One region of the Actinomadura sp. WAC 06369 genome, then DNA from elsewhere that is predicted to be linked to it. Evidence: riboswitches for the same ligand, from Rfam matches in the RefSeq annotation. Region 1 holds a riboswitch; each other region holds the start of a gene.
What was found. A riboswitch is a leader RNA that binds a small molecule or an ion and turns the genes downstream of it on or off. The one in region 1 is predicted to bind cyclic di-AMP.
Positions count from the first base shown of each region.

Region 2: another riboswitch for cyclic di-AMP. It lies ahead of DMH08_RS13660 (CHAP domain-containing protein); the one in region 1 lies ahead of DMH08_RS22365 (CHAP domain-containing protein).
Region 3: another riboswitch for cyclic di-AMP. It lies ahead of DMH08_RS02510 (M15 family metallopeptidase); the one in region 1 lies ahead of DMH08_RS22365 (CHAP domain-containing protein).
Region 4: another riboswitch for cyclic di-AMP. It lies ahead of DMH08_RS02665 (CHAP domain-containing protein); the one in region 1 lies ahead of DMH08_RS22365 (CHAP domain-containing protein).

Region 1 is NZ_QHJN01000084.1:6,431-11,746, reverse strand. It holds gene DMH08_RS22375 (NYN domain-containing protein) at 1-145, shown strand, start outside; gene DMH08_RS22370 (C40 family peptidase) at 334-1,377, shown strand; cyclic di-AMP (ydaO/yuaA leader) riboswitch at 1,861-2,051, shown strand; cyclic di-AMP (ydaO/yuaA leader) riboswitch at 2,290-2,418, shown strand; gene DMH08_RS22365 (CHAP domain-containing protein) at 2,430-3,332, shown strand; gene DMH08_RS22360 (hypothetical protein) at 3,416-4,711, shown strand; gene DMH08_RS22355 (M48 family metallopeptidase) at 4,708-5,316, shown strand, end outside.
Region 2 is NZ_QHJN01000040.1:17,957-23,272, forward strand. It holds gene DMH08_RS13650 (GntP family permease) at 33-1,424, shown strand; gene DMH08_RS13655 (FadR/GntR family transcriptional regulator) at 1,479-2,183, opposite strand; gene DMH08_RS13660 (CHAP domain-containing protein) at 2,327-3,118, opposite strand; cyclic di-AMP (ydaO/yuaA leader) riboswitch at 3,131-3,258, opposite strand; gene DMH08_RS13665 (Na+/H+ antiporter NhaA) at 3,580-5,316, opposite strand, start outside.
Region 3 is NZ_QHJN01000006.1:21,712-27,027, forward strand. It holds gene DMH08_RS02495 (acyl-CoA dehydrogenase family protein) at 1-129, shown strand, start outside; gene DMH08_RS02500 (oxygenase MpaB family protein) at 171-1,115, opposite strand; gene DMH08_RS02505 (TetR/AcrR family transcriptional regulator) at 1,209-1,826, shown strand; cyclic di-AMP (ydaO/yuaA leader) riboswitch at 1,967-2,144, shown strand; gene DMH08_RS02510 (M15 family metallopeptidase) at 2,148-2,792, shown strand; gene DMH08_RS02515 (TetR/AcrR family transcriptional regulator) at 2,912-3,595, shown strand; gene DMH08_RS02520 (SAM-dependent methyltransferase) at 3,605-4,402, opposite strand; gene DMH08_RS02525 (pyridoxamine 5'-phosphate oxidase family protein) at 4,958-5,316, shown strand, end outside.
Region 4 is NZ_QHJN01000006.1:57,206-62,521, reverse strand. It holds gene DMH08_RS02670 (bifunctional glycosyltransferase/CDP-glycerol:glycerophosphate glycerophosphotransferase) at 1-1,928, opposite strand, end outside; gene DMH08_RS02665 (CHAP domain-containing protein) at 2,091-2,915, opposite strand; cyclic di-AMP (ydaO/yuaA leader) riboswitch at 2,928-3,081, opposite strand; gene DMH08_RS42285 (PP2C family protein-serine/threonine phosphatase) at 3,532-5,316, opposite strand, start outside.

The DNA of each region.
Region 1 (5,316 bases):
GATCGGCGAGCTGGTGCGGGCGGAGCCGCCGGGCCGGGCCGTGGTGGTGGTCTCGTCGGACCGCGAGGTGGCCGACGCGGCGCGGCGGGCGAATGCGCGGCCCTGCCCGTCGACGCTTCTGCTGCGGCGGCTCGGCCGTTCCTGAGTGAGAAATCTCCCAGGCCCGCGGGCCGGGACGCCGCCGCCTCCGGCGTTGTGTGATCTTGTGGTGACCAAAAGTGGGTGTTCGGCGGAGAAGGCAAGCAAATAGTGATGAACCGGTTGTGAGCGGTGTGGGGCCTCGCTACTGTCGTCGGCTGATTGTGTCGTCGACGAGAGGGGCTGATTTCGACCGTGACCGATGATCACATCGGGGAGCCCACGCGCCGCAAGGGCGGGCTCGGGACGGCGAGAGCGTTTCGCGGGCTGGCGGTCGCCGCCTGCCTCGCCGTGACGACCTCGCTGGTGTCCGCCCCGGTGGCGGCGCACGCCGACCCGCAGCCCACGGCCGCGGAGGCGCAGGAGAAGCTCGACGAACTGAACAAGAAGGTCGACCAGTACGTCGAGAAGTACAACGACATCGGTGAGAAGCTCAAGATCGCCAAGAAGAAGTACCAGGCGGCGAACAAGAGCGCGACCGAAGAGCAGGCGAAGTTCGAGGAGCAGCGCCGGACCGTCGCCCAGATGGCCGCCAACGCCTACAAGAAGGGCGGCGACGACGCCACGAACGTGGCGAGCTTCGCCAGCAGCGACGACCCGCAGGCGATCCTCGACCAGTCCGCGGTCTTCTCGCTGCTGTCGCGCGAGCGCAGCTCCGAGCTCACGCAGTTCATCGCCACCGCTCAGCGGCTCCGCCGGGAGCAGGCGGCGGCCAAGACCGCCTACGAGGAGGTCAAGGCCAAGTCCGACGAGATCAAGAAGCAGAAGGCCAAGGTCGAGAAGGAGATCGACAAGCAGCAGAAGCTTGTCCGCCGCCTCGGCGGCACGACCTCCTCCTCGAGCGGTTCGGGCAGCGTCGGCGGTACCTACAACGGTCCCGCCAGCGGCGCTGCGGGCACGGCGCTCGACTTCGCCTACGCCCAGCTCGGCAAGCCGTACGAGTACGGCGCCGAGGGCCCGAGCACCTACGACTGCTCCGGTCTCACCATGAAGGCGTGGGGCGCGGCGGGCGTGAGCATCACGCGCACCACGAACTCGCAGTGGGCCGCCACCAAGCGGGTCGCGAAGAGCGACCTGCAGCCCGGCGACCTGGTGTTCTTCAGCGGCCTCGGGCACGTGGGCATGTACGTCGGCAACGGCCAGATGATCCACGCGCCGCGTACCGGCAAGAACGTCGAGGTCGTGAGCATCACCTCGGGTTACTACCTGAACAACTACTACGGCGCCGGGCGCCCCTGACACACACCCCCGGGTGCCAGGAGCGCCCCGCGACGCGGGCCTCGGCCGAGGTCCCGGAGCGGGCGCCGGAGACGACGGACCAGGTCCTACCTGGTCCGTTGTCGTTTTAGTGGGGATTTGCCTCCGCTTGAAGCTTTGGTACGTTGTCCTCACTCGCGGCGCCCTCCAGACGCCGCGGCCCGCACGGCACATCCAGTGGTCGTGCGACGGGCGGCGCGCCCCACGCGCCGTCTCCCCCCTTCCGGCGGCACGCCCCACGTGTCGCCTCCCCCCGGCGGCACGTCCCCCGTGCCGCCCGCGGCACCGCGACGGTGCCGCGGCGGTCCCGCCGAGGCCCCGCCTCCGCGAGACCAGGCCGGCCACCCGCCCCGTGCGCACGCGGCAGCGTGCATGGAGCTGTCAGCGTTCCACGAGGTGAGGGCACGGCCCGGGCGGTTCCCCTGGACAGGGCCCGCCGTCATCACAACAGCAGCGCCGCTCGATCGCAGCGGCACGCCGAATCCGCCTCGCGCGGAGCCGGGGACCCATTCGCGTCGGAGTCCGGACCGTTCCGGACGGGCATTCCGACGCCGGGGTGAATCGGTCCGTCCCCTGGACACGTCCAGCGGACGGCCGTAGGGCCACTTCCCGCCCGAACCCGTCAGCTAACCCGGTAGGCGTCTGGAAGAAACGGAGTGTGAATTCTGTCCGACATCCCCTCAGAAATTCGTCGGGAGACGATTCTCGACGCGTCCCGCATGCCCTTTGACGGACATGTGAGGACCATCTAGCCGAAACGGCATTCCAGGGCGCGGCCGCCGGCCGACCGGCGGCCGCGCCCTCCGCCTCCCCGCGGGCACCGCGCCCCGGGAGGCCGACCATCCGCACCGGCGCGCCCGCCCCCGGGCGCGCCGCCGCCGAGTCCGCCGCGGCCGCGCACGGCCGCCCGCGGAGCCGGGGACCCACCAGTTCTTTCGGGGTGAATCGGCCTGCCCCCAGGCCGTAGGGCGGCTTCCACGCCCGAACCCGTCAGCTAACCCGGTAGGCGGAATGGAAGCCAAGGAGCAATCCCCGTGGCAGGCAAGCACCGGGCCGCCAGGCGACGCACGCCCGGCCCGTTCCCCCTTTCCAACCCCCTCCCCTCCGCCCTGCGGAGGTCCCCCCGGTCGTGGAGCGCCATTCCCCTCTCGTGGCGCACCACCGGCGGCGTCGTCGTCGGCGCGGCCGTCCTCGGCACCGCCGCGGCGACCGCGCAGGCGTCGGTCCTGCAGTTCGACTCCGGAACCGCCAAGACCGCGGCCGAGTTCGCGGTCGTGCAGGACGGCGGCGACCGGGGCTCCGGCGGCTCCGCGGCGTCCGACGACGCCGGGGAGCCCGGCGGAGACGACGCGGGCGCCGGTTCCGGCTCCGGGTCCGGCGGCGGCTCCGGCGACGCCGGGTCCGGCGCGTCCGGGGACGGCGGGTCGGAGGAGAAGAAGAAGAGCAAGCCCACCGCGCAGGACGCCATCGCGATGGCGGAGAAGCAGGTGGGCATCAAGGAGGACGCCAACGGCGAGACGAAGTTCAACGACTGGTACGTCGAATCGGAACGGTCCAAGAAGACGGTCGAGCGGGACGGCGGTTCCCTCGCCGGCTACAGCGACGCCGCCTGGTGCAGCATGTTCATCTCGTGGATCGGCTCCCAGATCGGGGCCGACGACCAGTTCGGGCACGACGCCTACACCGTCACGCACGCGCAGTGGTTCAAGGACGAGGGCCGCTGGGGCACCGAGCCCGAACCGGGCGCCATCGTCTTCTTCGACTGGGGCGGCAGCAGCTCCATCGACGCCATCGACCACGTCGGCATGGTGATCGAGAAGATCGACGACGGCACCGTCAAGACGGTGGAGGGCAACACCGACAGCGCCGTCAAGATCCGCGAGCGCTCGACCTCGACCATCGTCGGCTACGGCTACCCCGAGTACGCCGAGAAGTGACACGACCGGATTGACACCGTCCGGGCGGGTCCTCCGGGTACATGCGTCCGGGGGCACAGGTCCGGGTGCATAGGATCGCGCCCATGAAGGACGACCCCGCCCCGGACGGCGCGCGCGGCCCCGTCTCGCGCCGCAGGGTTCTCGCCCTCGGCGCGGGCGGGGCCGCGCTGCTCGCGGCGGGCGGCGCGGGCCTGCTCGGCGCCCGCTCCGGCGCGGCCGGCCCAGCCCCCGGCCGGACCGCGGACCGGACGGGCGACACGGCGCGGGCGGCGGGCCCGTTCGAGCCCGCGCGGGCCGCGGCCGTCCTCGCCCGCCGCGCCGAGGCGGTCCGGACCGGCGACCGCGCCGCGTTCCTCGCGACCGTCGCCGCCGCGCCCGAAGGGTTCCGCGACGCGGAGGCGCGCCGCTTCGACAACCTGCGCCGGCTCCCGCTCGGCCGCTGGCGCGAGGAGGTCGTCGACCCCCGCCTCGACGAGGACGGCGACGCGGTGGTCGTCCGCGTCGAGACCCGCTACCGGTTCCGCGGCTTCGACGACGGCGACGCCGCGCGCGTCCGCCAGCTGACGTTCGCGCCGCGCTCCGGCGCGTGGGCCGTGACCGGCGACGGCTCGGCCCGCGGGTTCGCCGACGACGCCGCGATCTGGGACGCCGGGCCGCTCGCCGTCGCCGCGGGCGCCGCGAGCCTCGTCATCGGCGACACGACCGGGCTGGACGGCCTCGCCGCGCTGCTCGACGCCGCGGTGCCGGCCGTCACCGACGTCGTCGGCACCGGCTGGGCGCGCCGCGCGGTGGCGCTCGCGCCCGCCGACCCCGCCCTGGCCGCGGAGCTCGCCGGGCCGGGGACGGACGTCGCGTCGTTCGCCGCCCTCGCCGCCGTCACCCCCGGCCCCGGCGGGAAGGGCGGGCGGGACCGCGTCGTCGTCTCGCCCGCGCCGTTCGGCCGCCTCAACGACCTCGGCCGCCGGGTCGTCCTCACGCACGAGCTGACCCACGTCGCGACCGGCGGCGCCCGCGACGACACGACCCCGCTGTGGCTCATCGAGGGGTTCGCCGACTACGTCGGGTACCGCGGCGCGGGCATCGGCGTCCGCGACGCCGCCGCCGAGCTGCGCCGCGAGGTGGCGGCCGGGCGGGTCCCCGCGGGACTGCCCGCGCCGGACGACTTCGCCGGCGACGCGCGGCGGCTGTCGCAGGCGTACCAGGAGTCCTGGCTCGCCTGCCGGATGATCGCGGAGCGGTACGGTGAGGCGACGCTCGTCCGGCTCTACCGGGCCGCCGGGCGCACCCCCCTGGAGACCGCGCTGCGCGAGGAGCTGGGCCTCGCCCCGGACCGCTTCACCGCGCGGTGGCGCGCCTACCTGACGAAGGAGCTCACGTGAGCCAGCAGGACGGGCGGCTGCGGCGCCCCCGGATCGCCGCGACCGTCGCCGCCGCCGCGCTGTTCGCCGCGGTCGGGACCGTCCTGGCGCTGACCACCCCGTGGAACCCGCTGCCCGGCCCGGTCCCCGGCGGCCGCACGGCCCCCGACCCGGCCGCGGACCACTCCCCCGCCGAGATCGCCCGCAGCGCCGCGTTCGACTCCGCGCTCAACCCGCCCGCGTACGCGGGGCTCGCCGCCGGGCTCGCGGTGGTGCTCCTGCTCGGCCTGACGCCGCTGGGCGCGCGGCTCATCCGGTTCGCGACGGCGCGCGTGCCGCGCCGCCCGCTGCGCGTCCTCGTCGCCGCCGCGGCGGTGACGACGCTGCTGTGGCTCGCCGGACTGCCGTTCGACGTCTGGGGCGAGACGGTGCTGCGCGACTACGGGCTCTCCACGCAGAGCTGGCCCGCGTGGTTCGCGGACGAGCTGAAGTCGCTCGGCCTCACGTGGGTCGTCTACGGCCTCGTACTGCTGCTCCTGTACGCGGCGGTGCGCCGCTTCCCCCGCTACTGGTGGACGGGCGCCGCCGCCGGCGGCTTCACGCTCGTCGTCGCGGCGTCGTTCGCG
Region 2 (5,316 bases), on a different contig from region 1:
GATGACCGACGGGCCGGACGGACGGAGGCGCCGTGGAAGCGATCGAGCCGCAGTACGGCACCGTCACGCTGCTGCTGATCGCGGCGGGCGCCGTGGCGGTGCTGCTCTTCCTGATCATGAAGGTGAAGCTGCACGCCTTCGTGGCCCTGGTGCTGGTGAGCGTGCTGACGGCCGTCGCCGTCGGGTTCGAGCCCGGCGACATCCCGGACGTGCTGATGTACGGGTTCGCCGACACGATCGGCGGCGTCGCCCTGCTGGTGGCGTTCGGCGTCATGCTCGGCCGGCTGCTGGAGGTCACCGGCGGCGCGCAGACGCTCGCCGACACGCTCATCGGCCGGTTCGGCGAGAAGCGCGCCCCGCTCGCGCTGGGCGTCGCGTCGCTGCTGTTCGGGTTCCCGATCTTCTTCGACGCCGGGCTCGTCGTCTTCGTCCCGATCATCCTCACCGTGGCGCGGCGCTTCGGCGGGTCCGTGCTGTACTACGCGCTGCCCGCGGCGGGCGCGTTCGCCGCGATGCACGCGGTCGTCCCGCCCCATCCGGGTCCCGTCGCGGCGGCGAACCTGATCGGCGCCAACGTCGGGCTCACGCTGCTCATCGGCATCCCCATCGCGGTGACCGCGTGGTACGTCGGCGTGATGCTGGTGTCCCGCTTCCTCGGCGCCAGGGTGCACGTACCGGTGCCGGACATCATCTTCGGCGAGGTGCGGGACGGCGACAAGGCCGAGGGGGCCGGATGGCGGGCGCCGTCCTTCGGCACGGTCCTCGCCCTGCTGCTCATCCCGCTGGTGCTGATCTCCTTCAACACGGTGCTCACGACACTGGTCGACACCGACGTCCTCGACGGGGACCAGGCGTGGGTCGGCTACCTGAGCCTGCTCGGCATCACCCCGGTGGCCCTGCTGATCACGGTGCTCGCGGCGATCCTGCTGCTCGGCCGCCCCAACGCGTCGATGGCCACCGTCAGCGGGATCGTCGACCGGGCGCTCGGGCCGGTGTGCGCCATCATCCTGATCACCGGCGCGGGCGGCATGTTCGGCGGGGTGCTGGAGCTCAGCGGCATCGGCGACGCGCTGAGCGAGAGCCTGTCCGACCTCGGCATCTCGCTGATCCTGCAGGCGTTCGTCATCGCGGCGCTGCTGCGCGTCGCGCAGGGCTCGGCGACCGTCGCGCTGACCACGACCGGCGGGCTGATCGCGGGCGCGGTCGCCGACGCCGATCTCGGCGACGTCAAGCTGGTCCTGCTCGTGGCCGCCATCGCGGCGGGCGCCACCGTCCTGTCGCACGTGAACGACTCGGGCTTCTGGCTGGTCAGCCGCCTGTTCGGGATGGACGAGAAGACCACGCTCAAGACCTGGACCGTCCTGGAGACGACGCTCGGCCTGTCGGTGTTCGCGATCGCCGCGGTCCTCTGGCTGGTCGTCTAGCCCCGGCGGGGCCGGGCGCCGGTCAGGACGGCGCCCGGTCAGGACGGCGCCCGGTCAGGAGCGGGCGCCGTTCCCGCCCAGCCGGCCCATCTCGTCGGCGACCTCGACGCAGATCGCCGTCATCGCGGCCCGCGCGACCTCGGACTCGCGGCCCGCGACGGCCTCGGCCACCACCAGGTGGAGGCGGAGCGCCTCCGGCTTGGGCCGCGGCGGCATCAGCCGGTGCAGCGTGCGGCCCCGCAGCACCTCCTCCACGACGTGCGCGAGGCCGGCGAACATCACGTTTCCCGATGCCTCCAGCAGCAGCCGGTGGTAGGCGATGTCGTGCTCGAGGAACGCGGCCAGGTCGCCGGCCGCGCCCGCCGTCTCCAGCGCCGCCCCCAGCTCGGTGATCCGGCCGCGCTGCCGGACGTCCGCGTGCCGGGCGGCCAGCGCGGCGGCGGGCGGCTCGATCGCGGTGCGCAGCTCCGAGAGCTGGTGCAGGTGGACGTCCCGGTCCGGCCCGCCGAGCCGCCACCTGATCACGGCGCGGTCGTAGGAGTCCCACTCGTCCGCCGGCAGCACCGTGACGCCGGTCCGGCGGCGGCTGGCGACCAGCCGCATCGACGCGAGCACCTGCACGGCCTCCCGGGCGACCGTCCGGGAGACGCCGAACTCCTGCTGCACCCACTCCAGGTTGACCTTCGCCCCCGGCTCCAGCGCCCCCGAGACGATCAGCGGTCCGAGCTTGGCGAGGACCTCCTCGTGCAGGGTCGGCATGCCCGCCAGGGTACCCGCGGGCGGTCCGGCGGCCCGGCGCCCGGGCGCCCGTCCGGAGACGCCGAAGGCGCCCGGCGGGGATGCCGGGCGCCTTCGGGACGCGCGTTGGATCGGGCGCGTGTTGGATCAGGCGCGTAAGGGGATCAGGCGTAGTCGGGGTAGCCGTAGCCGACGACCTGGCCCTTGTCGCGGGTCTTCTCCTGGACGGAGTTGTCGACGTTGCCCTCGATGGTGTCGATGGTGCCGTCGCCGTTGTCCTTCTCGACGATGCCGACGTGGTCGATGGCGCCGATGGAGCCGCCCGAACCCGCGCCCCAGTCGTAGAAGACGACCGCGCCGGGCTTGGCCTCCTGGCCCCAGCGGTCCTGGTCCTTGAACCAGCTCGCGTGCTGGACGGTGTAGGCGTCCCAGCCCATGTTCTTGACGCCGGTCTGCGAGCCGAGCCAGGACACGAACATGTCGCACCACTGGGCGCCCTTGTAGGCGTCGACCGAGAAGCCGCCGTCGCGGGCCGCGGTCGCCTCGGCGTGCGGCGTCGAGACGTACCAGTCGTGGAACTTGGTCATGTCGCCGGGCCCCTCCTCCTCGATGCCGACCTGCTCCTTGGCCAGGTCGATCACCTCGGACGCCGCGACGGCGCGCGGCGGGACCTTCCAGCCCTCGGCCTTCGCCTCGGCCGCGGTCATCGCGCCCGACGCCTCCGTCTTCCCGGAGTTCTGCGCCGCCGCGACGGTACCGCCGCCGGCCGCGCCGTGCGCCTCGGTGGCCGCGTCGGCCCCGCCGAGGGGGTGGAAGGCCGTCAGCCCGACGGTCCCGGCCAGCACCGCGCCGACGGCGACGCCGACGGCCCGCTCCTCCGGGCTCAGCCGCTTCACGGCGGCCTGCGGGTTGAAGCGCTTCACGGACTCGCTAAGTCGATCGAAACGACCGGTCATGCAGGGAATCTCCTTGTCTCCCATGGCGCCTACCGGGTTAGCTGACGGATTCGGGCATGGAAGAGCCCTACGGCGCGCTCGGGACGCGCCGATTCACCCCTGGTACTCGGGTCCCCGGCTCCGCTCGGCCCTCAGGGCCTCGTGCGGACTCGGCCTGCGCGCCGCGATGCGGCGCTGGATTGTCGGATTTCGCTGAGCGACTGCTCTCGGGCTCCGGTGAGCGACCGCTCCCGGAGGGCGCGCGTTCCTGGCGCGCGTCGCGTGCGTGATCCGCTCCGCGACGACGGCCGCATCCCTGGCACGGCCGACCGCGGCACTCGAAGTGCCGCGTGGTTCAGGTCGAAGGTACCAACCATCCCCGGGAAAGCAAACCAAGTCAAAAGCGATCTTTTCCCTGGTCAAGTGCCTTCCAAGGACTTACCAACACCCACCCGCCGGATGTTCTTCCCGATCTTTGCCCGTCAGTCCGAAAGGGCGGCGCGCGCGCGAGCGGCGCGGATCGCGGCGGACAGGCTCGCGATGTCGTAGGCGCCGTGGTGCCGCCGCCCGTTGACGAAGAAGGTGGGCGTGCCCGCGACGGTGCTGAGGTCGGCCGACTCGATGTCCGCGGCGACGTGCGCGGCCCCGGCGCGGGCGTCCATGTCCCGGGCGAAACGCGCGAGGTCCAGGCCGACGCGGGTCGCGTGCCCGCGCAGGTCGTCGGCTTGCAGGTCGCCCTGGTCGGCGAGCAGCGCGTCGTGCATCTCCCAGAAGCGGCCCTGGCGCGCGGCGGCCTCCGCGGCCTCGGCGGCGAGCTGGGCGTGGAGGTGGACGTCGGTCAGCGGCAGGTGCCGCCAGACGTACCGGACCTCGTCCCCGAAGTCCGCGAGGAGCCCGCGGACGACCGGTTCGGCGCGGCCGCAGTACGGGCACTCGTAGTCGCCGTACTCGACGATCGTCACCGGGGCGTGCCGCGGCCCGCGCACGTGGTCGCGCTCGGGGTCGACGGGCACGGCCAGGTCGACGATCGCCTCCGCCCGCCCCAGCAGCGCCCGGAGCCGCAGCCCGGGCGGCAGCGCGGCGAGGACGGCGGTGACGAGCCGGGAGGTCAGGAACGCGGCCGCGAGGGTGCTCAGGACGCCGATCTTCGCGTCGTCCAGCACCTCGCCCTCGAAGGCGTGCGTCGCGATGAGGAGGGAGACCGTGAACCCTGCCGCGGACAGCGTGCCGCCGGCGGTCAGCGCCCCCCAGCCGACCGGGATCCGGACCCGCCCGCGGGACGCGGCGGTGGTCAGCGCGGCCGCGGCGACGACGCCGAGCGGCTTGCCGACGGCGTACCCGATGAGGACGCCGAGGGTCACCGGCGACGTGAAGGCCCGCGCGAGCTCGCCGCCGCCGACGTGGATCCCGGCGTTGGCCAGCGCGAACACCGGGACGATCACGTAGCTCGTCCACGGGTGGTACAGGCGCTGGAGGCGGTCGTTCGGGGAGATCGCCGACGCGATGCGGGCGCGCACGTCCCGTTCGAGTTCGGGGGTGGGCTGCTCGCGGAACAGCCGGAACAGCCCGCTGGCCCGCTCCAGGTCGGCGCGCTGCGCCGGGTAGGCGTAGGTGAGCAGCCCCATGACCAGCCCGGTCACGATCGGGTCGATGCCCGATTCGAGGAGCGCCGCCCACATGACCACGCCCAGCGGCGCGTAGACCGTGCCCCGCCGCACGCCGAGGCGCCGCACGCCCAGGATGACGGCGAACGTGACGGCGGCGGCGGCGAGCGCGGGCACGGAGAGGCGGTCGCCGTAGGCGACGGCGATGACGCCGAGGGCCAGGAAGTCGTCGACGACGCTCATCGTGAGGATGAACACCCGCAGGCCCGGCGGCAGGCGGCGGCCGACGACGGCCAGCAGGCCGAGGGCGAACGCGGTGTCGGTGGACATCGCCACGCCCCACCCGCCCTCCGTGCCGTGCCCCGCGTTGATCGCGAGATAGAGGGCGATCGGCACGACCATGCCGGTGAGCCCGGCGGCGAGCGGCAGGGTCAGCCTTCTGCGCTCGCGCAGCTCCCCCAGGTCGAACTCGCGGCGGGCCTCCAGCCCGACCACGAAGAAGAACAGGGTCATGAGCCCGCTGTTGACCCATTCGGTCAGGTCGAGCGAGATCCCGTACGCGCCGAGCCGGACGGACAGGTGCGTCCCCCAGAACGCCTCGTACGCCGCGGGCGC
Region 3 (5,316 bases), on a different contig from region 1:
GGCGGCATGGGGTACACGTGGGAGAGCGGCGTCCACGTGTACCTCAAGCGCGCGGCCCTCAACCGCTCCCTGTTCGGGACGCCCGCGCGGCACCGCGCCCGCCTGGCCGAACGCTACGCCCGCGCGTGACGCGGCGGCCGGCCCGGTGGGCGGGGCGGTGGGCGGGGCGGTCAGAGGGGGCGGTCGGCGAGGACCTTGCGCAGCTTCTCCTGCGCCCGCGCCGCCTCCCGCGCCCGGTAGGCGATCGGCATGTAGCGGAGCCGCTCGGGCAGCAGCGGCGTGCCGCGGCCGATGACCGCCGCGACGGCGCGCAGGCGGCGCTCGTCCGACGCCGACCAGGACAGGCCGAGCTTGTCGCGGGCCGCCGGCGGCAGCGTGCCGACCGTGATCAGCCGTCCGAGCCTGCCCCCGACGAGGCTCAGCGGCGCCACCATCGGCCGCAGCCGCGCCGGGACGTTCGGGGGCACCTTGTCCATGCTGCCGAGGACTTCGAGGGCGACCTTGTGCGGGACGAGCGTGTTCTCGACCATGTCGTCGAAGTAGTCCCAGTAGTCGGCGACCGTCGCCGGGAACATCCGCTCGGGCACCCGCAGGATGCGGCCGAGGTCGAGGAACTCCTCGTAGACCCGCCGCTGCTCCTCGTCGCCCATCGGTTCCGGCGCGAAGTAGCGGGACGCGGTCACCGCGGCGTAGAAGCCGGTCAGGTGCACCCACGCCCACGGCTCGGCGGACAGCGCGTGGTGCCGGTTCCCGTCCTCGTCGACCGCGCTGAGCGGCTTGTGCATCTCCCGGAGGCGGCGGCCCTCGTCGATGGCCTCCTGCCCGCCGTACACCCAGGTCTGCACCGACGCGAAGCTGCGCATGGCGCGTCCCACCGGGTCGGTGCGGAAGCTCGACAGCCGGTCCACCACGGCGCCGATCGCCGGGTGCATCGTCTGCAGGATGAAGACGCTGTTGCCCGCGACCGCGGAGCTGTACAGGCCCATCGTGTCCCACAGGATCGAGCCCGGTCCGAAGGGGACCGGTTCTCGGCCGCGCTCCGCGGCCGGGACGATCTTCCCGGTCGCCGGCTGCTCGGTCGCCGACCGCCCGGTCGTCAACTGCTCGGTCGTCATCTCCTCGTCTTCCTTCCGCGCGCAGGGGGCTACGGGATAAGTTGAACGCGAATAAGTAGTCGCTTACAAGTCGCGTTCGCTGTGAGGTGCCGCATGAGCCGCCCACCTGGACTGACGCCCCGGAGGGTCCCCCGGCAGGACCGGTCGCGCCGCACGGTCGAAAGGATCCTGGACGCCGCCACTCGCGTTCTCGCCGACCGCGGGTACGACGGCGCGTCCACCAACCGCATCGCCGCGGCCGCCGGGATCAGCAACGGATCGCTTTACCAGTACTTCCCGAACAAGGACGCCATCATGGTCGCGGTGGTCGACCGGTTCGCCGACCACCTCACCGAGCGGCTCGGCGCCCAGATCGACGCCACGATGACCGAGCCGTGGCCGGTCGCGGGCCGCGCCCTCCTGGACGTCCAGATCCGGCTCTTCGAGGAGCACGCCGACCTGCTGCGCATCATCGTCGAGCAGATCCCGCGGCTCGGCCCGTTCGACAAGCTCGCGGGGCTCCAGCGGCGGCTGACCGACCTGGTCCGCGTCCAGCTCCTGCTGAACCGGTCCGATTTCCGCGAGGACCTGGACGTCGACACGACGCTGTGGATGCTGACCGAGATCGTCGGCTCGGTCTCGGTGCGGTACGTGCTCGACCGCCCGCCCGTCCCGCACGAGCGCATGGTGGACGAGCTCGCCGACCTCGTCATCGGCTACCTGCGGGGCTGACCGCCGCCGGTGGGGCGGACTTGGCCTCCCATTTGCGGTCTTTTGGGGCTTTGGTACCGTCATGCCCACATCGGCGCCCGGAGGGGCGCCCAGACCATCGATCAGTGTCCGCGTCACCCCGGCGCGCGTGCGTGCGGGGGACGGCGGCGACGCCGAGTCCGCGTCCGCGCGGAGCCGGGGAACCAGCGCGATCGACGCCCGGACCGGCCGGTCCGCGTCGCTTCGCAGGGGTGAATCGGCGCCTCGCCACGAGGCGCCGTAGGGCGTCTTCCATGCCCGAATCCGTCAGCTAACCCGGTAGGCGGCATGGAAGGAGTAGCCGTGATAGGTCGGCACGCCATTTCAACGAAAGTCACCGCCCCGCTGGCCGGCATGGCCCTCGCGGGCATCTTCGCCGGGTCCCTCGCCCTCGCGTCGTCGGGCGGCGACGAGGACCCCGGCGGCGACCGGCGCGCCGCGGCGCTCTCGGCGCACCGCGCCGCGCCGTCGGCGGCCCCCGAGGAGCGCGAGAGCGGCCCCCCGAAGCTCCCGGCCGACTGCAAGCCGAAGGAGGCCGCCGACCTCGACCACGGCAACGGGCGCATCCCGGACGAGGAGCTGTGCCCGCTGCCGCAGGAGGACGAGTCGCTCCGGGCCGACGCCGCCGCCGCGTTCTACGAGCTGAACGCCGCCTACCACGAGCGGTTCGGCGAGGAGATGTGCGTCCGCAGCTCCTACCGGAGCTACGAGCGGCAGGCGGAGCTGTACGCGAGCATGCCCGCGGGCATGGCCGCGGCGCCCGGCAACAGCAAGCACGGGCTCGGCATCGCCGCCGACCTGTGCGGCGGCGTCGAGGAAGAGGGCACGCCGCAGTTCGAGTGGCTGGAGGACAACGCCGAGGAGTACGGCTGGATCCACCCGGCCTGGGCCTACAGCAACCCGTACGAGCCCTGGCACTGGGAGTTCGACGTCGGCCAGAACGACTGACCTCCCGGGGTGCCCCCGGGGGCGCCGAACGTCCGGGGGCGGGCGGCCCGCCCGCTCGCCCCCGAGCGCTGCGGGCGGGCGTTGCGCCCCGCCCCGCCCGGTGCAAGAATCCCATTCGTGTGAGCGAGAATCATCTTCCCGGCCGGTCGGACGACGTCGCGGACCGCATCGCCCGGCGCACCCTGGCCAAGCGGGGCGCGGCCTACGCCGGCGAGGTGCGCCGCCTCCTCGACGCCGCGCTCGAGGTCATGCGGGAGCGCGGGACGGCGTCGCGCCCGCGCGTCGCGGACATCGTGAGCGCCGCGGGGCTGTCCAACGAGGCGTTCTACCGCCACTTCCGCTCGAAGGACGCGCTGGTCGCCGCGCTGCTCGAGGACGGCACCGAACGCCTGCACGGCTACGTCGCGCACCGGATGGCCAAGGAGCCGACCCCGGAGCGGCGGGTGCGGGCCTGGGTCGGCGGCGTGTTCACCCAAGCCCGCGAGGAGATCGCCGCCACGACGCGCGCGGTCCTGTGGAACGCGGGGGCGCTGAGCGAACTGGCAGGCTCCAAACCGCCCGTCGCCAGCGGCCGCCTCGCCGAACTGCTGCCCGGCCCCTTCCGCGAACTCGGCAGCGACGACCCCCTCCTCGACGCCTCGCTCGCCGCCCACGCGACCTTCGGCCTGCTCGCGGACTACGTGTGGGGCGGCACCGAACCCACGGACGGCGACGTGGAACGCGTCACGGCGTTCTGCCTCCGCGCGATCACACCGGCGAGGACCGGAGCGGAGGACGGGGGCGCCGGCCCGCGGGCGCGGTGAGCCGCCGGGTCACCTCCCGGGCTTGCGGGCGACCCCGCACGCCCCCAGACCCTCGATCTCGTCGCCGGGCTCCCGCTCGGCGGGGTCCAGCTCGGGCCGCCAGCGGAACGGGTCGACCAGGCCGGGCTCCAGCAGCTCGAAGTCGGCGAACAGCGCGGTGATCTGGTCGCGGTCGCGCAGCGTCCCGAGGCCCATCGTCCCCTGGTACGCCGTCGCGACGTCCTGGAGGGACGGGAGCACGTGGCTGATCGTCAGGAAGCTGCCCGGCGCGAGCCGGTCGCGGAGGCGGGCCAGCAGTTCGGCGGGCGTGGGGTCGGGCAGGAAGTGGAACAGGGCCAGCGCGCTGACCGCGACCGGCTCGCCGAAGTCGAGCGTCCGGGCCGCCTCCCGCACGATGCGGTCGATGTCGGCGACGTCGGAGTCGATGTAGGCGGTCGCCCCCTCCGGACGGCTGGTCAGCAGCGCGCGGGCGTGGGCGAGCACGATCGGGTCGTTGTCGACGTACACCACGCGGGACTCGGGCGCGACGCCCTGCGCGACCTCGTGCAGGTTGGGCGACGTCGGCAGCCCGGTGCCGAGGTCGAGGAACTGGCGGACGCCGTGCTCGCGCGCGAGCAGGGCCACGGAGCGGGCCAGGAACCTGCGGTTGGCCCGCGCCAGCGGCCGCAGCTGCGGGCAGATCTGCAGCACCTGCCCGCCGAAGGCGCGGTCGGCCGCGAAATGGTCCTTGCCGCCGAGGTAGAAGTCGTACACCCGGGCCGGATGCGGCTCGTCGGTGCGCAGGTCCGCTGGGGGGTTCTCGGTCATGAAGGTCGCTTCCTAGCGGGAGCCGGTGTGATCATTTACCGGAAGGGTATCGGCGAAACGTTCCGTTGGTCCTGTCCGGACGGAACTCCTCGCGGCCGGTCGCGTACCACCGCACCGCCGCCGGCTTGGTGCGCGCCGCGCTCGTCCCGCGGGCGGTCGACGGGCTGGAGACGGCCGGCGCCCGGTGCGACCGGCAGATCCTGCGGCTCGGCCTCGCGGGGAGCGAGGCGGCCGGGGCCGAGGTGTGGGGCGACCGGGCGCGGGCGCGCGTGGGGTCCGGAGGGGCGCGGCCGGATCGCCGGGTTCCTCTACGGCAACGGCCTGTCCCTGTTCTTCTTCCTGCGGCAGCGCGGGTCGCCCGAGTCCGAGCCCGTCGGGGCGTCCCACGGCGGCACGGGCGGCGAGGGCTGACCGGCCCCGCCGTCCGGCCCGCTTTCCGTGCCGTCCGTCCGTGGCCCTTTCCGTGGTCGGCACGGAGGCGCCCGGACGCCCGCCGCGACATGCTGGTGCCACGGCGAACGACCGGCCCGCCGGGCCCCGACCCCAGGAGTGACCATGACCAGCACGTCCACCGCCGCCTTCCGCTCCCGCGCCGAGCGCCGCCGCGACACCGAGCACCGCCTGGCCCGCGACGTCGACGTCTGGGTGGCGAGCGCGTCGCCGGACGGCCTGCCGCACCTGGTGCCGCTGTCGTTCGACTGGGACGGGGAGCGGCTCACCCTCGCCACCCCGCGCGACAGCCGCACCGGCCGGAACCTGGCCGCGTCCCGCACCGTCCGGCTGGGCCTCGGGCCCACCCGCGACGTGACCGTGATCGACGGCGAGGTCGAGGTCCTCGAGATCGACGCGCTGCCGCGGGAGCGGGCCGACCGGTTCGCCGCGCGGACCGGCTTCGACCCGCGCGCGCAGTCCGC
Region 4 (5,316 bases), on a different contig from region 1:
CGGACGAGCCGCGCGTCGGGCGGGAACCCCTTCGGCGAGGACCGGTAGGACCACACCGCGTCCACCGCGAGTCCGGACCGGCGCAGCTCACGGTAGATGTACTTGGGGTTGTCGGAGTAGGACCGGCCGAGGTGGCTCTCGAACACCGCCAGCCCGGGCCGCACCGGAAGCCGCGTCAGGACCCGGTTGAACACCGCCGTCTTCGTCCGCCGCGACGTCAGCGCCCGGCGCGCCGACCGGTGCAGCCGCCGCGCGCGCCGCCACGAGTTCCGACCCGCCGGGGTCCCCGCCGCGCCCCGCACGACCGCCCCCGCGAACCGCGCGCCGCGGCCGCGCCCGTCCAGGACGAACGACAGGTGCCCGGCCGCGGTCACGTGCGAGCGCAGGACGTCCCCGGCGAGGCGGGTCAGCCGCGGCCGCACCGGAAGGTCCACGTCGTTCAGCGGGGGCGAACCGGTGCCGCTCCCCGGGCGGGTGACCATCGTCTCGCCGTTCACCGTGACGCGCAGCCGCACGTCCCACAGCCGGTCGACGAAGCCGATCGGCCGGACGCACCGCCGCGGGTCGAACTCCGCCCGCCAGACCAGCCGGTCGCCGCGGTGCTCGACGTCCGCGCCGACCCGCGCCGCCGGCGCCCGCCCGCGGCGGTCCCGGAACACCAGCACCGCCGACAGGTCGGCGTCCGGCGGCACCCGGCCGAGCGGGTTCAGGACGTGCCCGGCGATGCGGGCGCAGCCGTCCCGGACCTCCAGCCGCGTCACCGTGTTCCCCGGGCACAGCTCCCGCAGCGGCCGCAGGTGGAAGCCGAACCCCGTGACGTCCAGCACGCGCCGCCCGAGCCCCCCGCGCGGCGGGCGCGCGCCCCAGTAGATCCGGCCGTCCCGCTCCGCCAGCGGCGCGCCCAGCACGGGGTGGTCGGGCCGGTGCTCGGCCGCGGCCAGCGCCGCCGCGTGGTCGCCCTCCCGGATCAGGTACGCGGCGGCCGCCGCCATCGGGTTGGCGTCCTCGAACGCCCGCGGGTCCAGCTCGGCGACGTAGCCCGCCGCCAGGTCGAGGAACCGCGCCCGGTGCCCGGGGTCGCGCCCCCGCAGCTCCCGCAGGTACAGCAGCAGGTCGTGGTTGAGGAACTTGACGTCCTTGGCGCGCTTCAGCCCGTGGGCGCCGCGGAGCGCGAACAGCATGTCGATGCGGCGGTGGATCTCCAGCCGGTCCGCGAAGTTCGCGAGCTCGGCGCGCCGGTTGGAGATCGACAGACCCGCCGCGGCGTCCTTGACCAGCCAGTTGTAGACCCGGTGCGGGATCAGCGCGGTGCGCCGGGCCGCCAGGTACGCCTCGGCGGTGAACAGCAGGTCCTCGTAGTGGAGGCGCTCGACGAACCGCAGCCCGTGCTCGTCCAGGAACTCCCTGCGGTACGCCTTGTTCGTGGACAGCGTGTCGTACAGCAGATCGGGGTTCTCGCTGAGCGAACCGTAGACCGCGCTGCGCTCGTACAGCCACGGATACCAGGGGCGCGTCCGGTTCTTCGCGTCCGGTGGGCGGTTCAGGAACACCCTCGTGCACAGGCCCGAGACCAGGTCCGCGCCGGTCTCCTCGCCGGCGGACACCAGGTTGAGGCACGCGTGCCGGTCCAGCAGGTCGTCGCTGTCGAGGAACATGACGAACCGGCCGTCCGAACGCTCGACCCCGGTGTTGCGGGGACGGCCGCACCCCCCGGAGTTCACCGGCAGGCGCACGGCCCGGACCCGGCCCGGATGCGCGGCGGCGAGGCGCTCCGCGACGTCCCCGGTGCGGTCGGTGCTCGCGTCGTCCACGATCACCGTCTCCACGGAGCGCAGCGACTGCGCCAGCGTCGAGGCGACCGCCCGGGGCAGCCGCCGCGCGTCGTTGTAGGCGATCACCACCACACTGACATCCGGGCGCACCCGCATGGGCCTCCCTCCGCTCCTCCGCGTGCCAGGGATTCCTTTCCAGGAACGGCGGAGGGAGGTCCAAGCGCGGCCAAAGCCTGTCAATGGTTCGCATTACCGTGCGAACGCCGAAGGCGCCCGGCGGAGCGCCGGGCGCCTTCGTGATCGGCCGGTGCCGGTCGATCAGGCGTACTCGGGGTAGCCGTAGCCCACGATCTGGCCCTTGTCGCGGACCCTTTCCTCGACGGCGTTGTTGCTGTTGCCCTCGATGGTGCTGACGGTGCCGTCGCCGTTGTCCTTCTCGACGATGCCGACGTGGTCGATGTCGCCGATGGAGCCGTCCGAACCGGCGCCCCAGTCGAAGAACACGATGGCGCCCGGCTTGGCCTTCTGGCCCCAGCGGCCCTGGTCCTCGAACCACTTGGCGTGCGACACGGTGTAGGCGTCCCAGCCCATGCCCTTGACACCGGTCTCCGCGCTGAGCCACGACACGAACATGTCGCACCACGCGGCGCCGTTGTAGGCGTCCACCGAGAAGCCGCCGCTGCTCGCGGCCGCCTCGGCGCGCGGCGTCGACGTCCACCACTCGTGGAACTTGGTCATCTTGCCCGGGCCCTCTTCCTCGATGCCGACCTGCTCCTTGGCGAGGTCGATCACCTCGGACGCCTCGACGGCGCGCGGCGGGACCTTCCAGCCCTCGGCCTTGGCCTCGGCCAGGCTCATCGTCGAGGACGACGCCGGCTCGGCCTTCTCCGCCGCGGTGTTCGTGACGGCCGCGGCCTTCTCGACGGTCGGGCCCGCGGCCTCGGTGGCCGCGCTCGCTCCCGCCATGGGGTTGAACACCGACAGCCCGACGGCGCCGGCCAGCACCGCGCCGACGGCAACGCCGACGGCCCGGTCCTCGGGGGTCACGCGCTTGATCGCGAGTTCGGGGGCCAGCCGCTTGACCGCGGACTGGGGGTTCAGGCGCTTCACGGACTCGGTAAGTCGATCGAAACGACCGGTCATGCAGGGAATCTCCTTGTCTCCCATGACGCCTACCGGGTTAGCTGACGGATTCGGGCATGGAAGAGCCCTACGGCGCGCTCGAAACGCGCCGATTCACCCCAGAAACTTGGGTCCCCGGCTCCGCTGCGGCCCTCGTGGACCTGCGCGGACTCGGCCTTCACGCCGCGCGTGCGGCGCTGGATTGTCGGATTTCTCTGAGCGACTGCTCTTGAAGGGGCGCGCGTGCATGGCGCGCGTCGCGTGCGTGGACCGCTCCGCGACCGGCGGCCGCGCCCCTGGCACGGCCGGTACAACGCGTGGATCGCGCTGCGAGATTCGGGTTGAAGGTACCAACCTTCAGAAAGAAAGCAAACCAGGCCAAAATTGATCTTTTCCCTGGTCAAGCGGCCTTCAAGGACATCCCAACGCTCACCCGCGGGCCGTTCTTCCCGATCTTTATCGGCGGTCCCGGAACCCTTGGCGCACAGGGGTTGCCGGGCACCGCCGTCCGGCGCCCCCGGAGATCGACGAGACGCCCGGCGCGACGGCCCGGCACCGCCCCCCGGGCCGCCCACCGCCGCCTTGGCTGTGCCCTAAGTCACACCACCGCATCGGCGCAGGTCAGAGGCGGCGTCCGTCACTCGACCCGGAGCGCGAACAGGGTGGTGTCGTCCGCCGCCCGGTCGTGCTCCATCCGCGCCAGCACCTCGTCGAGCGCCACCTCCGGACGGCCCGACCCCTCCTCCAGGATCCGCGTGAGCCGCTCGATGCGCTCGTCCAGATCCGCGTCCCGGCGCTCCACCAGGCCGTCGGTGTACAGGAAGACCATGTCGCCCCGCACCAGCGGAGTCTTGATCGTCGTGTACTCCCACCCCGGCATCGCCCCCAGCATCGGATCCCGGACGACCTCGAGCGGCCACGCCCGCCCGCCCCGCACGAGGATCGGCGGCGGATGCCCCGCGCACGTCCACTCCATGACGCCCCGGCCCGAGTCGAAATGCCCCACGATCGCGGTGCCCGTCGCGGGCGGGTCCATCGTCCCCACCAGCTCGTTCAGCCAGCCCACCAGCCGGCCCGCCGGCTCCCCGGTGAACGCGAGCCCCAGCAGCCCGTTCCGCGTCCGGGCCATCGCCGCCGCCGCGGGCAGCCCGTGCCCCGCCGCGTCCCCGATCGCGAACAGGCCCCGTCCGTCCGGCATCCCCCGCGTCGCGAACCAGTCGCCGCCGATCCGCGCCGCGCTCTCCGCCGCGAGGCTGCGCAGCGCGATCCGCACTCCCGGCAGCCGCTCCAGCTCGCTCTCGTCCGGCAGGATCGCCCGCCGCAGCGTCACCGCGACCCGCCGCTCCTGCGCCGTCCGCGCCTGCTGCTTCAGCATCTGCCGCCGCGTGTCCGCCAGCGCCCGCTCCACGCCCCGCCGCCGCGTGATGTCCTGCGACACGATGTTCACCGACACCGGCAGGCCCGCGTCGTCCAGGACCGGCTCGGCGAACACCCACAGGTGCCGCGGCCGCCCGTCCGCCCCGATCACCCGGTGCTCGGCCTCCACCGGCTCCCGCCGCGAGAACAGCGTCTGCAGGGCCTCCTCCACCAGCGGCAGATCGTCCTCGGCCACCACCTTCGGCAGATCGTGCGGCATCGGCGGCACCTCGTCCTGCGACACCCCGTAGTTCGCGAGCATCTGCGGCGTCCACGACGCCTCGCCCGTCACCAGGTCCCACTCCCCGAACCCCAGCTGCGCCAGCCGCTCCACCCGCTCCAGCCGCCGCGCCAGCCGGTCCTCCCTGCTGTGGTAGCGCCAGACGACGCACACCCCCGTCGGCACCCGGACGCACCGCACGCTCATCCGCGACGTCCGCGACAACCCGCTCTGCGCCGTCGTGTACATGATCGAATCGCGCTCCAGCGTCCCCGCGCCGTCGAGGACCCCCACGTACTCCTCGAACACCCCCGTCAGGGCCGCACCCGGATCCGTCTGCAGCAGCCGCCGCCCCGTCAGCTTCTCGGCGCCCCGGCCGAACAGATCCCTCGCCTGCTCGTTCAACCGCGCGTACAGGAAGTCCGCGACATTCCCCTCGGGCCCCCGCACCGGCACGAGATGCGCCGCCGAGTCCAGCGCGCCGTCCAGCACCGCCCGCGCCACCGGATCGTCCGGCAGTCCGGCCAGGATCTCCCGATCGCCCCCGGTGTCCTCCGCGGTGACCCGCCGCAGCACGTCCTCGGCCTCCGACACCACCGCCCGCCGCGTCCGCGCCACCTCCGCCCGCGGCGCCCGCCGCGCCGCCGCGACGGCCTCCGCCGCCCCGGCCCCGACGTCCTTGACCACCAGCGCCGCCGCCTCGGCGAGCTCCATGTCCAGGTCGCGCGCGAGCCAGATCAGGTGCTGCAGCGCCTCCCCGGGCGGCACCCCGAGCCTGCGTGCCAG